Regions from separate parts of the Adlercreutzia sp. DFI.6.23 genome, predicted to be linked through region 1. Evidence: predicted binding sites of a transcription regulator. Region 1 holds the regulator's gene; the other holds the start of a gene.
What was found. Region 1 encodes LexA, which represses DNA repair genes until DNA is damaged. Its sites were predicted from a motif close to CNAACANNTGTTNG; they were not measured.
Positions count from the first base shown of each region.

Region 2: a site for LexA is predicted at 4,926-4,939, ahead of NE591_RS11840 (replication-associated recombination protein A). Genes of this name have one in related genera too.

Region 1 is NZ_JANGBP010000002.1:272,310-279,789, reverse strand. Features, by position in the region: gene NE591_RS02985 (prenyltransferase) at 1-135, opposite strand, end outside; gene NE591_RS02980 (hypothetical protein) at 244-795, opposite strand; gene NE591_RS02975 (hypothetical protein) at 916-1,425, opposite strand; gene dut (dUTP diphosphatase) at 1,440-1,874, opposite strand; gene nrdR (transcriptional regulator NrdR) at 1,878-2,324, opposite strand; gene lexA (transcriptional repressor LexA) at 2,620-3,258, shown strand; gene hflX (GTPase HflX) at 3,378-4,700, opposite strand; gene dapF (diaminopimelate epimerase) at 4,857-5,780, opposite strand; gene miaA (tRNA (adenosine(37)-N6)-dimethylallyltransferase MiaA) at 5,847-6,797, opposite strand; gene miaB (tRNA (N6-isopentenyl adenosine(37)-C2)-methylthiotransferase MiaB) at 6,790-7,480, opposite strand, start outside.
Region 2 is NZ_JANGBP010000015.1:27,427-34,906, reverse strand. Features, by position in the region: gene alaS (alanine--tRNA ligase) at 1-907, opposite strand, end outside; gene NE591_RS11850 (AI-2E family transporter) at 974-2,407, opposite strand; gene NE591_RS11845 (DUF948 domain-containing protein) at 2,429-3,319, opposite strand; gene NE591_RS11840 (replication-associated recombination protein A) at 3,576-4,889, opposite strand; gene NE591_RS11835 (UTP--glucose-1-phosphate uridylyltransferase) at 5,427-6,239, opposite strand; gene NE591_RS11830 (FAD:protein FMN transferase) at 6,539-7,480, shown strand, end outside.

The DNA.
Region 1 (7,480 bases):
CAAGGCGCAGGCGGCGGCCACGAGCACGGGCATGATGGCCGCCGGCCAGGTATGGGGCGCGGCCAGTTGAAGAGCGAGGCGAGGGGAGAGGGGAGTCGTCGCTCCCCCGCTGTTCGTTTTTGTATGGGAACCCATGTTCGATTTCTCTTTTCGTCGCGAGAAGCATTGTCGATTACCTGGCATTATAGAAGAAGGGCGCCCCAATGGAGCGCCCTTCAAAGGGTTTGCGCGTTGACGGCGCGTTTAGTTGGTCATCAGCGCGGCCGCGATGTCGCCCGAGGTGGACGAGGCCGGCTCCCAGGTTCCGTCGACCTTGGTGTAGGTGATGGTGATGGGCTGGGTGGCCGCCAGCTCGACGCCGTCGAGGGAGCCGATGACGATCTCGCCGATCTTCTGGTTGATCTCGTCGTTGGAGAGAGCGGCAAGAGCATCGGGATCGGCGGTGACCTCGTCCACGGCCGTCTGCAGCGCCTGCAGGTAGCCGGTATAGCTCTTGCAAGTAAGGGTGATCTGGGCCGTGGCGCTGTCGCCGTCGACATTGATCGAGTCGATCGCGTAATCGAAGCCGCTCAGGTAGGACTTCATGAACTCGACGCCGTCGATGCCGTAGACCGAAAGCTGGCTCATGTCGATGGACTCGGAGAACTCGTTGACGAACGCGTCGTCGATGTTTTTGATGCTGTCCAGTTCGGACGCGAGCGATGCGCGGATGGCGTCTTCATCGCTCGTGCCGCCCGAGCAACCGGCCAACCCGACCATTCCAATGGAAAGCGTCAAAAGAGCAGCGAGAACCACTAGAAAACCCTGTATAGTTGATCGTGATTTCGATTTTACATAATCCATATTATCAGCCTTTCTTGTCAATCTTTTCAGAAGCCCTCCAACTTGAAACATTTTACCGTATATGGAAGGTGTTTAGCCCCAGGCATTGCCGCTGCCGCCGGATGGCTGCGCGGTGATGGTGGCGCCCTCGCCGAGGATCGAGGTGAAGTCTCCCGTTTGCATGGCCTCCATGAGCACGGGCATCATGAGCGCGATGCCGACGATGTTGACGATGAGCGCAATGGCGCTGATGGCGAGACCCCAGATAAGCGTCTGGCGTACCGTGGCGGCATAGACCTTCTGGCGACCATCGACATCGTCTATCACGTGCTTGATCTTAACGAAGCCGACAATGGCGCAGACGAGGCCCACCGTGCTCAGCATCACGCCGCCGATGATGAAGGAGACTGGACCTGCAATGGCGGCTACCGTCGAGAGCGTGCGGGCGGATTTCAGGTCGGCGTCGATGAGCGCCCGTCTCTGATCCTGCGAGGGCTCCGTCGACGGCTCGGGTCGCTGGGGATTTTCGGGAGTCGTCTCCGGAGCTCCCAGCTGCTGGGGCTCGGGCGTTTCTTCGGGTTTCGAATCGCGGTGATCGGTCATAAAGGACACTCTTTCTAGGAAAGGCCGCTGCTTCCGAAGCCCTGCGCTCCGCGCGAGCTCTCGGGAAGCTCATAAGTGTTATGTAAAGTAATGGTGGGGGTAGCGATGATCACGAGTTGGGCGATGCGCTCGCCCTTTTCGTAATTGAACACCTCCGTTGGATCGAGATTGATGAGCGGCACCTTGATCTCCCCCCGGTAGCCGCTGTCTATGAGGCCCGGGGCGTTCACGATGGAGATGCCCTGTCGTGCCGCCAGGCCGCTTCGGGGAATGATGAGCCCCGCATAGCCCTCGGGAACGGCCAAGGCGATACCGCAGGGCACGAGTGCCCGCTCGAAGGGCAAAAGCGTGCCGCCCTCGGCGGCGCGCAAATCGAGACCCGCATCGCCCGGACGGGCGTAGGCGGGCGCTTCCAGGGTCTCGTCGAGCTGCTTGAAAAGAACGTCCATGGATCAGCCCAGCTCTTTCAGGGCCTCGGAGAACTCCTCCACATTCTGGAAATCCTTGTAGACGCTGGCGAAGCGAATATAGGCAACGTCATCCAGAGTGGCCAGACGGGCCAGTACCAAATCGCCCAAATCGCGCGATTTGATCTCGTTGCGCTGACTCGATCGCAATTCCGCCTCGATGCTCGTGATGAGTCCGTCGATCTTCTCGGGCGTGATGGGACGTTTCGCGCAGGCGATGAGCAATCCTCGCATGAGCTTCTCGCGGTTGAAGACCTCCGATGAACCGTCGGCCTTGATGACGAGAATGGGATTTTCGGCGAGCCGCTCGTAGGTGGTGAATCGCGTGCCGCACTGCAGGCATTCGCGACGGCGCCGGATAGAGGCGCCGTCGTCGGCCGATCGCGAGTCGACGACTTTCGATTCCTGATAGCCACAGGAAGGACAGCGCATAGGTTCTCCTTCTCACTTTGATAAGTTGATTGCTTATCATACCCTATCAGACCTAATGCGCTCCCCTCTTCAAAACATTGCTACCTTCGCGACACTCGCCCCCGACGCTCTAGGCGAAGAAGATGAGAAATGACGCGATGGTGCTGAGCGTGAAGGCTATGGAAAATTCGATGCGTGCCATTTTTTACTCCTGACCTCTTGCGTAGAACCTTTGTTCGCAGTTATAATAGAGCGAACAAAGGTTCACGTCAAGAGATTTTTCAAACAAATGTACGCTTTTGTGAAAGGATGCGCTATGACCCAGAAAGTGACCAAGCGGCAACAGGCGGTTCTCGACTGCATCGAAGCGTGCATTCGCGAGAAGGGCTACGGCCCTACCGTGCGCGAGGTGTGCCAGAGTTTGGGACTCTCCTCCCCTTCCACCGTCCATGTCCATTTGAAGGCGCTTGAAGACAAGGGCTTCATCAAGCGCGACCCCCTTAAATCCCGCTCCATCGCGCTTACCTATCCCATTGAGGAGGTTCCCTCCCCTGTCACGGCCTTCGCGGCCGCCTACAGCAAGCTCGTCAATGTGCCCTTGGTGGGCAACGTGGCCGCCGGCTCCCCTATTCTCGCCGAGGAGAACATCACCGATACCATCACGCTGCCCACGGACATCGTCGGCGATGCCCCCTCCTTCATGCTCTCGGTGCGCGGCGAGTCCATGATCGAGGCCGGCATTAACGATGGCGACTACGTGGTTGTGAAAGAGCAGCCGGTGGCCAACAACGGCGATATCGTCGTGGCCATCATCGACGACGGCGCCACCGTCAAGCGCTTCTTCCGCGAGGCCGACCATATCCGCCTGCAGCCGGAGAACTCGACGATGGATCCCATCATCACCACGGACTGCTCCATTGCCGGCAAGGTGGTGGCCGTGTTTCGGCGCCTGTAGCGCCTTCGCCGCGCCGATAGGCCGCGAGTCCTCCCCTTTCGGTCAATCAAGAGCGCCCCTGCTCCGGATGCGAGGATCCGGAGCAGGGGCGCTCTTTCGTTTCTGGAGCGGTGGTTTCCTCAAGCGTCGTCGTCCGAGACAAGGTAAGGGGAGAACGCGCTGACGAAGGCAGGGGCCGCGAGCAGCTGCAGGCGCGTGCCCGTGGCCTCGTGGCTCTCGGAGATGATGTGGCAGCGCTCGTGGGCCAGCGATACCAAATCCCCCCGTTGGTACGGCACGAGCACGTCCAGCTTGGCGTCGGCGGACGAGGCGGCCTGGGCGATGGCGCCCACGAGTTCCTCTATGCCCTCTCCAGAGCGGGCGGACACGAACCGGGCGCTCGGATAACGCCTTTTAAGGCCAGCCAGCGTCTCGGCGTCCAGCAGATCGCATTTGTTGAAAGTGGCGATCGTGGGAATGCTCTGGGCCCCTATCTGGTCGAGCACCTCGCACACGGCCTCGATCTGCCCCTCGAACTCCGGCGAGGAGGCGTCGATCACGTGCAGGATGAGGTCGGCTCCGGTGATTTCGTCGAGCGTCGACTTGAAGGCCTCGACCAGCGTGGTGGGCAGCTTTTGGATGAAGCCGACGGTGTCGGTGACAGTGACCTCGCGGCCCTCGGGCAGCTCGAACTTGCGGGTGGTGGAGTCCAGCGTGGCGAAGAGCTTGTCGTAGCTGAGCACATCGGCCCCGGTGAGCCGGTTGATGAGCGAGCTTTTCCCGGCGTTGGTGTAACCGGCCAGCGCCACTTTGAACATGCCGCTGCCGTACCGGCTCTCCCGCTGCAGCGAGCGCACGTCGGACAGGCGCTCAAGCTCGCGGCGAATGCTCGTGATGCGCTTGCGCACCATGCGGCGGTCCACCTCAAGCTGGCTTTCGCCCTCGCCGAAGCGGGATCCCACACCGCCTCCCATGCGGTTCGAGGCGAGGTGGGCCCACATGCCGCGCAGGCGCGGGTACAGGTACTGGTTTTGGGCGAGGCGCACCTGCAGGCGCCCCTCCTTGGAGGTGGCGTGCAGAGCGAAGATGTCCAGAATGAGGGCCGTGCGGTCGATAACCTTCACGGACTTGTCCATGACCTTCTCCAGATTGGCCTGCTGGGAAGGTGTCAGCTCGTCGTCGAAGATGACGAGGTCGGCCTCGCGCGACCGTGCCAGCTCGGCGATCTCGTCGGCCTTGCCCGTGCCGACAAAGGTGCGCGGGTTGGGCGCGTCCAAGCGCTGGGTCGTCGTGGCTACCACATCGGCTCCGGCCGTATCGGCCAGACGTTCCAGCTCGGCCAGGGAAGATTCCAAGGGCCACGGCAGCCCCGGGCGCTCGATGCCCACGAGAACGGCGCGCTCTCGACGCTCCTCGGCCTTGGTGGCCGGGCCCTTTTGGATGACGGATTCGTATTCGGTCATAGCATGCTCCTTTGCTTCAAGTAACGACGGGACCCCATGAGGGGAAGGCGGTGCAAGTGGTCGTTACAGGCGCATGAGCATCACTCCTTAATCGTGGCGCGGCGTTGCGCCGGGGAAACGGGGGCTATCATAGCACAACAGCAGCATCGGAAAAGCTCACGGCAGCACAATGGTTCCCGAGAAGCTCTCCGTTGCCGGCCCCGTCATGGATATCGTGCCATCCTCGTTCCAGCAGATGTGCAGTAGACCGCCGCTCAACATAAGATCGTTCTCCCTGCCGGCCCGGCCAGTGAGGCAGGCAGCCGTGTTGGTGGCGCAGGCGCCGGTGCCGCAGGCCAAGGTCTCTCCGCAGCCCCTCTCCCACACGCGCATGGCGATGCCCTCATCGGTGACGGAGGCGAACTCGACGTTGGTTTTCTCGGGAAATGCGGGATGCGTCTCGAAGAAGGGGCCGGGAAGATCGATGCGCAGGGTCGAGAGGGATTTCTCCGCACCTGCGGGGAACAGCTCGTCGGGCAAGGCCGCCCAATCGTCCACGAGGCAGACGGCGTGGGGGTTTCCCATGGAGACGCAGGCGAATTCGAAGGCTCCCCACGGCGAATCGAGGCGCAGATGCCCCACATAGGGCGTACCGTCGGCCATGCGGGAGTCCGGCGCGGCGTCGACGGGCACGAGCGCGGGATCCAAGATGGGCGCGCCCATGTTCACGGTCGCCTCGGTCATCTTTCCCCCCGCATCCACGGAAAAGGCGATGGGGCGCGGACCGGCCAGGGTGTCGGCCAGAAGATGTCCCGAGGCAACGTCCGCCAGCTCGCGATCGACGAGGTACTTGGCGAAGCAGCGTACGCCGTTGCCGCACATTTGGGCCAAGGTGCCGTCGGCGTTGATGTAGTGCATGTAGCCGTCTCCCTCTTCCGAGGTTGCCGGCCGCACGAGGATGACGCCGTCGGCGCCGATGCCGAAGTGGCGGTCGCACAGATACGACACCTGGGCATCGGTCAGACTGAGAGCGCGGTCTCGATCGTCAATGAAGACGAAATCGTTGCCGAGACCGTGCAATTTGGCGAAGGACAACTCCATGGGACGCTCCTTTGAGGCGGCGATTGAGGGGGCGGAAGCTCTCCTCGACGACCCGGAAGGGTCGCTTCAACCATGGTAGGCGTCCAATGTTTCCAACTGGGAAAGAATCTCGGCGGCCACGGCTTCGGCATCGCCGGCATCGGCGTTCACCCAGTGGATGCGCCTGTCGCGACGGAACCACGTGCGTTGGCGCTTGCCGTAGCGGCGCGTGGCCGTCTTGATGGCCTTCACGGCCTCCTCCAGCGTGGTGTTCCCATCCAGCGCCTCGACGATCTCCTTGTATCCGATGGCCTGGGGCGCCGTGACGCCGTCGCGGAATCCGGCGGTCAGCAGGCCCCGCACCTCGTCGACGAGTCCTGCGGCCACCATGGCATCGACCCGGGCGTCGATGCGCTCGTTCAGGATGGCCGGCTCCATGGCCAGCCCGAATTGCACGGCTGGAACGAAGGGCGCCACGGTGGCGAGCCGCTGTTTCTGCTCGGCGTAGCTGGCGCCCTCCTCCAAAAGCTCGAAGGCGCGCACGACGCGCCGCACGTTGTTGGGGTGGATGACGGCGGCGCTTGCGGGATCGCGCGCTTCCAGCGCCTCCCACAGGGCCTGGTTGCCGTGTTCCTCCGCGTAGGCGGTCCAGCGTTCGCGGACGGGGTTTTCCACCTGGTCGCCCTTGGGGAAGACGAAGTCGTCGATGGCCGCCTGCACGTACTGGCCGGTGCCGCCGCAGAGCACCGCTCTCTTGCCGCGGGCGTCTATATCGCGAAAGCAGCGCCGGGCGAACGCCTGGAACAGGGCCGCCGAGTAGGGCTCGCCGGGATCAACGAGATCGAAGCCGTGATGGGGCACGCGGCGCTCAGATGCGGGAAGCTTGCCCGTGCCGATGTCCATGCCTCGGTAGATCTGCATGGAATCGGCGCTCACCACTTCCCCGCCGAGGCGCTCGCCGACAATTTGGGCTGCGTCGGTCTTGCCCGAGGCCGTGGGCCCCACGATGGCGATGACAGGTGCAGAAAGCTCAAGCATGGGCGATCGTGCCCGAGAGATACCAGGTGCGGGCTTCCTCGATGGTCACGGGCACGATGCGCCCCACCAAAGACGCCGCCTCCGTGCCGGAGGGCACCGGAGCGTGAACGGTCTGGTTCTTCGGGCTCTTGCCGGCCAGGATGGAATCGTCGCGCTTGGACGTGCCCTCGACCAGCACGGGCACCGTGGCGCCGAGCTCCGCCTGGTTCGCCTCGAAGGCCTTGCGCTGGACGAGATCCACGAGCCGATCGAAGCGCTCCTGGATGACCTCGCGGGGCGTGTCGTCGTCCATCTCCGCAGCAGGCGTCCCCTCGCGCTTGGAGTAAATAAACGTGAACACCTGGCTGTAGCCGACTTCCTCCACGAGGCGATAGGTGTCCATGAAGTCCTCTTCGGTCTCGCCGGGGAATCCCACGATGATGTCCGTGGACAGAGCGATGTCGGGACGGGCGCGGCGAAGCTTCTCGATAAGGCCGAGGTAGTGCTCGCGGGTGTAGCGGCGGTTCATGGCCGAGAGGATGCGGTTCGAGCCCGACTGCACGGGAAGGTGCAGCGCCGGCATGAGCGAGGGCAGCGTGGCGAACAGCCCGATGACCTCGTCGGTGAGATCCTTCGGATGGCTCGTCGCGAAGCGGAGCCGCTCGATGCCCGCGGCATCCACGGCCCGAAGGACATCCGCGAAC
Region 2 (7,480 bases), on a different contig from region 1:
GCACGTAGCCGCGCCCCTCGTTACCCGGCAGGATGCCGTCGGCGATCATGAAGGTGACCGAGCGGGAGTGATCGGCGATGATGCGCAGGGCCAGGTCAGTCTCGGCATCCTCGCCGTAGGTCACGCCGGCCAAACGCTCGCCCACGGCCACCAGGCTGCGCAGCACGTCGGTCTCGTAGTTGGACTGCACGCCCTGCATGATGGCGGCCATGCGCTCGAGCCCCATGCCCGTGTCGATGTTCTTCTTGGGAAGGGGCGCCAAGGTGCCGTCCTCCTGGCCGTCGTACTGGGTGAACACGCAGTTCCAGTACTCGAGGAACCGGTCGCAGTCGCAGCCCGGCGCGCAGTCGGGGCTGCCGCAGCCGAACTCGGGGCCCTGGTCGTAGTAGATCTCCGAGCAGGGACCGCAGGGGCCGGTGGGGCCGGCGCGCCAGAAGTTGTCGTCCTCGCCGAGGCGCGAGATGTGATCCTCGGGCACGCCCAGGTTCTTCCAAATCTCAATGGTCTCGTCGTCGTCCTCGAACACGGTGAAGTACAAGCGCTCCGGCGGCAGCCCCAGCACGTTCACGGAGAAATCGTAGGCCCAGGCGCACATCTCTTCTTTGAAGTACGCGCCGAAGGAGAAGTTGCCGAGCATCTCGAAGAAGCTCAGATGACGGCCCGTGGTGCCGATGATGTCGATGTCGTTGGTGCGCACGCACTTCTGCACGGAGGTGGTGCCGATATAGGGCGCCTCCAGCTGCTTCTGCTGCAGGAAGTAGGGCTTGAACTGCACCATGCCGGCGCTCGTCAGAAGAAGCGACGGATCGTCGGGAATGAGCGAGGAGGAGGGCACGAGCTTGCAGCCCTTCTCCTGGAAGTAGTTCAGGTACTTCTCGCGAATCTCAGCGGTGGTCATGTAACGCATAGGTGTTCTATCCGTCCTTTACGGTCAACGAAAACAGTTGCAGCAGATTATAGCGCTCCTTGCGCGCTACTTTTTGGAAGACGACGTGTCATCATGGGAATGGCGCGCCGTCACCTTCCCATGGGCCTGCGAGCGCAGCTTCGGCAACTTGCGGCCGAACAGCGTCGCGTCGTCCAGCTTGATGGGCTTCATGGAGCCGGTGGTGACGCCCGGCGATGTGGCGTCCGACAGCGGGTTCACTTCCTCGTTGTCCGACGGAACGCCCTTGAAGAACACGCCGTCCTCGGCCACCAGGTGCCGGCCGGTCTTCTTCTCGAAATAGTAGACGAACACCGATTTGGCCACGGCCACCAGCGGGATGGAGGCGAGCATGCCCACGAGCGACCCCATAAGACCGCTCATAGCGCCGCCGAGGGCCGAGCCCACCATCAAGGCAATGAGGGTGAGGGCCGGGTGGATGTCCACGGAGTTCGCCATGATCTTCGGGGAGACGAAGGTGTAGACGAGCTGCTGGATGACCACGGTGCCGACCAGGGCGATAAGGGCCACCAGCGGGCTCACGAAGACGGCAGCAATGGCCGCGAGCGCACCTCCCAGCCACGGGCCGATGATGGGGATGATGTTCATCACGCCGGTGATGAGGCCGAGCACGGCGGCGTTGGGCACGCCGACGACCTGGAACAGGATACCGCAGCCCACGCCGATGACGGCACACTGCAGAAGCGTTCCCTTGATGTAGCCGCCCATGACGCGGGTGAAGGTGGCGTGGAAGAACTCGGCGTCCTCGGCGTGCTTGGGGCCGATGAGCCGGCGCGTCTCGCGGCCCATGGCCGGCAGCTCCATGAGGATCCAGAAAGCGATGACGAGCGCGAACCCTAAGGCCATAAGGCCGTTGGCCAGCGTCGTGGAGAAGGCCACGATGCCGTTGGCGCTGCCCTGGGCGATGGAGGAGGCCCAGGATGCGGCCGACTTCTGCACCTCGCTGATGACGTTCTTCACCGTTTCGTCCTCGAGCATCGGGGCGTAGCGGGCATACAGGTCGTTGCCCCAAGCGATGACCGCATCAACATAATGGGGCATGTTGCTGACCAAGTCGTTGAACTGGGCGTTCAGGCCGAACATAGGCGAGAACAGCAAAAAGCCGATAAGAGCGAGCACGAGCGCCATGATGACATAGGCGATCGTGGTGCCCAAACCGCGGTTGACGTGGTGCTTCTCCAGCCCGTTCACAATGCCGCGCAGGCAGAAGACGATGATGACGGTCCAGATGAGGATGGCCACGGGCACCGACAGGATGTTCAGCAGGTAGACGATCGCCGCCAAAAGCAGGATGGCCGCCACCACGGCCCACAGGTCGAAGAAGCGCGTGCGGGCGCGGGCCTGCTTGGTGCGCGAGATGGCATTGGCGGCAGCGGTGGCCGCGGCGGCCGCGCTGCGCGGGTTGTTGACGGAAGCGGGCGCGTCGGCTCCTCCCTGCGATTGAGACGCGTCGGTGCTCATGGGAATCTCCTCGGACGCGAGCTACTGAACGGTGTAGGGGCTGTTCCCCATCGGGGCCGGCTTGGCCTGGGCCGCGGCGGCGTTGGGCGAGATGGCCGGCGAAGCTGCGGCTGCGGGATCGGCAGGGGCCGTCGCGGCCGGCGTGTCGGTGTCGGCGTTGGCCACGGCCGCATCGGCGATGGTGCCGGCGGTACCGGAGAGCTGGTCTTCGAAGTCGTGGGCACGTTCTTGGCTGGCCGCGTTGGCGGCCTTGACAGCGGCGCGGCGGTCTTTGCCCTCGGCGACGACGGCGCGGGCGGCGTCCCCCATAGCCGAGACGGCGTCGGCGACGGTCGCCCCGCGCTCGGGCGCGCGGCCGGCCTTCGCGGCGGCGCTGGCGTCGGCAGCGGCTCCCAAGCTCACGGACTCGTCGGAGGCGTAGCGCGGCTTGAACTTGCTGCGCAGCTTGCCCGTGAGCGAGTTCACCAAATCGATCGGGGCGCTCGTCACGGTATCCACGGCACCGGCGGCCTTCGAGACGGAATCGGTGATCTGGGTCACGTCTTCCAGAATCTGGTCGACGCGCATGAGCTCCAAATTCGCCGCGTCCACCGTGAGCGACAGACGCTCCACCAGCGGATCGACGCGGCCCACAGCGGGCTTGGCTTCCTCGGCGATCTCGTTCACGCGGGTCAGCAGCGGGTCGATCTGGTCAGTTACCAGGGCATCCACATGGGCGATGAGGGGATCAACCTGGGCGGTGATCTTCTCCACGTTCTGCAGCGTGGGCGTGAGCTCCTTATGGGCGTCGTCGATGGTCGAACGCGTCGAGCGGATGGTCAGCGCCAATTCCACGACGAACCATACGAGCACCGCGCCGACGAGCACGTAGACGACGGGCAGCGCGATGTCCACGATCCCTGCGAAATCCATGATGAGCCTCCTTATAATTCCGAAGACCTGACTATACCATTACTGGAGTCATTCTAATTAAGTTGCGCAGGGCCTCCACGGAACGCGTCCGCATGGTAGCCATTCCGTAAACGGAAGTTGACATCGTGTCACACGCGAGCGACATCGCCGGCAGCGCCCGTGCTGGGGCGGCCTCGACCGAACGTCGCCCCAGCACGATGCCTGGCTCGCTGCGCAGTGCCCGCACCGCGGCGGACGCAACACCCCGAGCCGCGACTCAACTCCCCTGACGGTCGCGGGCAGCGGCGTCGGTGCGGTAAGCCTCCCAGCCGCGCTCGCCGGGTTGGTAGAAACAGCCGCGCTCAAGGCCCTCGGGCAGATAGCGCTGATCGACCCAGCCGGCCGGGTAGCTGTGGGGGTACTTGTACTCGCCGTAGTTTTCCGAGCCGGGGCGATGACGATCGCGCAGGTAATCGGGCACCTTGCGCACCGGGCCGTTGCGCACTTCGCGCAGCGCCGCATCGATCGCGGCCTCGGCGCTGTTGGACTTCGGCGCCAGCGCCAAGTAAATGGCGGCCTGGGCCAGGTTGATGCGGCACTCCGGGTAGCCGATGACCTCGGCAGCCCGGAAGGCGGCCTCGGCCACGAGCAGGGCCTGGGGGTCGGCGTTCCCGATATCCTCCGAGGCAGCGATGTACATGCGCCGGGCGATGAACTTCGGATCCTCTCCCCCGTCGATCATGCGGGCGAGCCAGTAAACGGCGGCATCCGGATCGCTGCCCCGCATGCTCTTGATGAACGCCGAGATGATGTCGTAGTGCATGTCCTTGTTCTTGTCGTAGGGCAGCGCCCGATGGGGCGTGGCGGCCCGCACCATGGCCTCGGTGATGGCGACCGGCGCCTCGCGCGTGCCCGGAGCCACCATGCCGGCGGCCAGCTCAAGCGTCGTGAGCGCCCCGCGGCCGTCGCCGCCGGCCAGAGTGACGATGGCAGAAGTGGCCTCATCTTCCAGAGCATAGCAGCCGGCAAGCCCCCGATCGTCGGCCACGGCACGGCCCACCAACTCGGCGATCTCATCATCGGCGAGCGAATGCAGCTCCACGATGCGCGAGCGCGAGATGAGGGCGGAGTTCACTTCGAAAAAAGGGTTTTCCGTGGTGGCGCCCACGAGCACCACGAGCCGGTCTTCCACCGCATGCAGCAACGCGTCCTGCTGGCTGCGGTTGAAGCGGTGGATCTCATCGACGAACAGGATGGTGCGCAAGCCCCCCATGACGAGACGCTTCTCCGCCGCGTCGATTTCCCGGCGCAAGTCGGACACCGTGCCCCCGATAGCCGACACCTCCACGAAGGTGGCGCGGGTCGATTCAGCGATGACGTGGGCAAGCGACGTCTTGCCCGTGCCCGCCGGCCCGAAGAGGATGACGGAGCTTAACGTGTCGTTCTCGATGGCCGCGCGCAGCCAGCTGCCCTCGCCCACGGCCTCCGTCTGCCCGACCACCTCGTCGAGCGTGCGCGGCCGCATGCGCACCGCGAGCGGAGCCACATCGCGCTTCCGATCATTTTCCATAGCAGTAAACAAAGTATCCATAGCCCGTAATGGTACCACGGAGCCCGCCAAAATAATAGAACAAATGTTTTTGGTCGTTCGTCCGATAAAAGAACGCTAGCGATGGCCCGAAGGGCCGAGCCCGCAACCGTGAACCCACTCAGAGGTGCGCCCAAGGAAGCCAGCGAGCGGCGGCGAGGCGCCTCAGATTGCCCCGCCTTCGGGTCAAGCGGCCTTCGTGCCGCGCAGCACCCGAAACAAGGGGCAAGATGGGGCGCATCGCCGCCGCGCAGCGTCGACAGGGCGTAATTGCGATGCAATTACGCCCGCAAAAAGAAGCGGCCCGGCGGAGGGGGCCGCCGGGCCAGAAGGAGGGGGGATGCGACTCTCGCGGAGCCGCTTTCTGCTTTAAAGAGACAAAGCAGGCAAGTGATCGGAGGGGGTTGTCTCACTTGCTGACGTCAGTATAACAGCCACCCTTGAATTCCCTATGATGCACCCATGGTGAACTTGTGGATTCATAGGCTCATCGTTAAGTAATTCTTCACATTTTAGAAGAAACCTCACCAGCGGGAACGCCTATCCCTGCCGGCGGCCGAACAACACGTTGTTCGTCTCGAGCCAGCTCTCCACGGTGCCCGTGTCGAAGCCGTCGGCCGGATCCACCACAAGCGCATACATCTCCTCCTCGTCAAGCACCGCGTCCAGCGCGTCGGTGAGCTGAATCTCGCCGCCCACCCCCGGCTCCACATCGGCCAGCAGCTCCATCACGCGGGGCGAGAGCAGGTAGCGGCCGAACACCGCCAGATTCGACGGCGCATCCTCTAGCGCCGGCTTTTCCACCAGCGAGTCCACCTTCCACACATTCTCGGCCACCGCCTCCCCGGCGATGACGCCGAAGCGGCTCACCTGGTCGTCGGGCACGGGCATGACCGCGATGACGCTGGCCCCGCCATGGGCGTCGGAGACCGCCTTCATAGCCGGCAGCATCTCATTGCCCGGCACGAGCACATCGCCGAGCAGCACGTAGAACGGCTCGTCGCCCGTCTTCTCTGCCGCGCAGCGCACGGCATGTCCCAGCCCCAGCGCCTCCTCCTGATACACGTAGCTGACCGGCAGGTTGCCGACATATTCCACCGCATCGGCATAGGCGTCCTTGCCGCGCTCGCGCAGAAGCGCCACCAGCTCCGGGTTCGGCGTGAAATGGTCCTCAATGGCCTTCTTCTCGCGGCTGTTGACGATCACGACCTCATCAGCGCCGGAAGCCAGACCCTCTTCCACCACATACTGGATGGCCGGACGATCCACCACCAGCAGCATTTCTTTGGGCTGGGCCTTGGTGGCCGGCAGAAAGCGGGTACCGAGCCCCGCCGCGGGAATGAGTGCCTTCATCGAGCGCCTTTCTCTTCGTTGTTCGCGTGCCGCTCATGATACTACAGATGCACGATGGCGGACCTTGCGTCGCCTTGCCGCACTCCAAAGCTACTCGATTGAGCAAAAAGACATAGTTCTCGTAGTCTCGTCCTCCCCTATCGCGCCGACCGCTAAACGCGACCTGGCGAAACTCTGGCTGAGATCTGGCGGGTGCCGTAGTTTTCCAACGCAAAGCTACGAGAAGTGGGGTATTTTGCTCAAAACGGGCATCTGCCGTTCGCGCCCGCATTGCGCGCGAGGTCGACTATACTAGGCACATGGACGAAACCTGCGCACATATTCTCGACCCCATCCCCGACGAGCAGTACCTGGAGGCCCGCGATGCCACCGGGGGCAAGCCGGCGGGCGTGCGCTTTCTGGCATTCAACACCATCATCGACATCGAAGCCTACGGCGAAGCGGCGGCGTGCCGAGCGGCCTTCGAGAAGGCCCGGGCGCTCTGCCGCCTCTACGAGCGCCTGTTCAGCCGCACGCTTCCCCACTCCGACATCGCACGCATAAACAGCGCGCACGGCCAGCCCGTGGCCATCGACCCTTTGACCTACGACCTGCTCGAGAGGGCGCTTTCCTACTGCGCGGAAAGCGAGGGCGCCTTCGACATCACCGTAGGCTCGGCGGTGCGCCTGTGGAATTTTCACGAGGGCACGGTGCCCGATGACGGTGCACTCGCCGAGGCGGTGCGCCACGTCGACTGGCACGCGCTCAGATTGCGGAAGACGCCGGCAGCCACAGCGGCCGAGAGCGACGCCGATGCCGCAACCGAGGCGGTGCCCGGGTTCGAGGCAGCGCCCGAACCCAAGGCCTGCTTCGCGCAGCTGGCCGACCCCGATGCCGCCGTGGACGCCGGCGGCATCGCCAAAGGATGGATCGCCGATGCACTCGTGGCGGCCATGGAGGCCCACGGGCTCTCGGGCATCATCGTGAACCTCGGCGGCAACGTGGCCGTGAGCGGCACCAAGCCCACAGGCGACCCTTGGCGCGTGGGCATCCGCGATCCGCGCGACCCCTCCCAGCTCATCGGCGCCGTGCCCCTGGTTGCGGGATCGGCCGTCACGAGTGGCGTCTACGAGCGCTGCTTCACCGCGCCCGACGGCACCTTCTACCACCATATCCTCGATCCGCGCACGGGGCGCCCCGTCGAAACCGACGTGGCCGGCGTCACCGTCATCTGCGAGAAATCCATCGACGCGGAGGGCTTC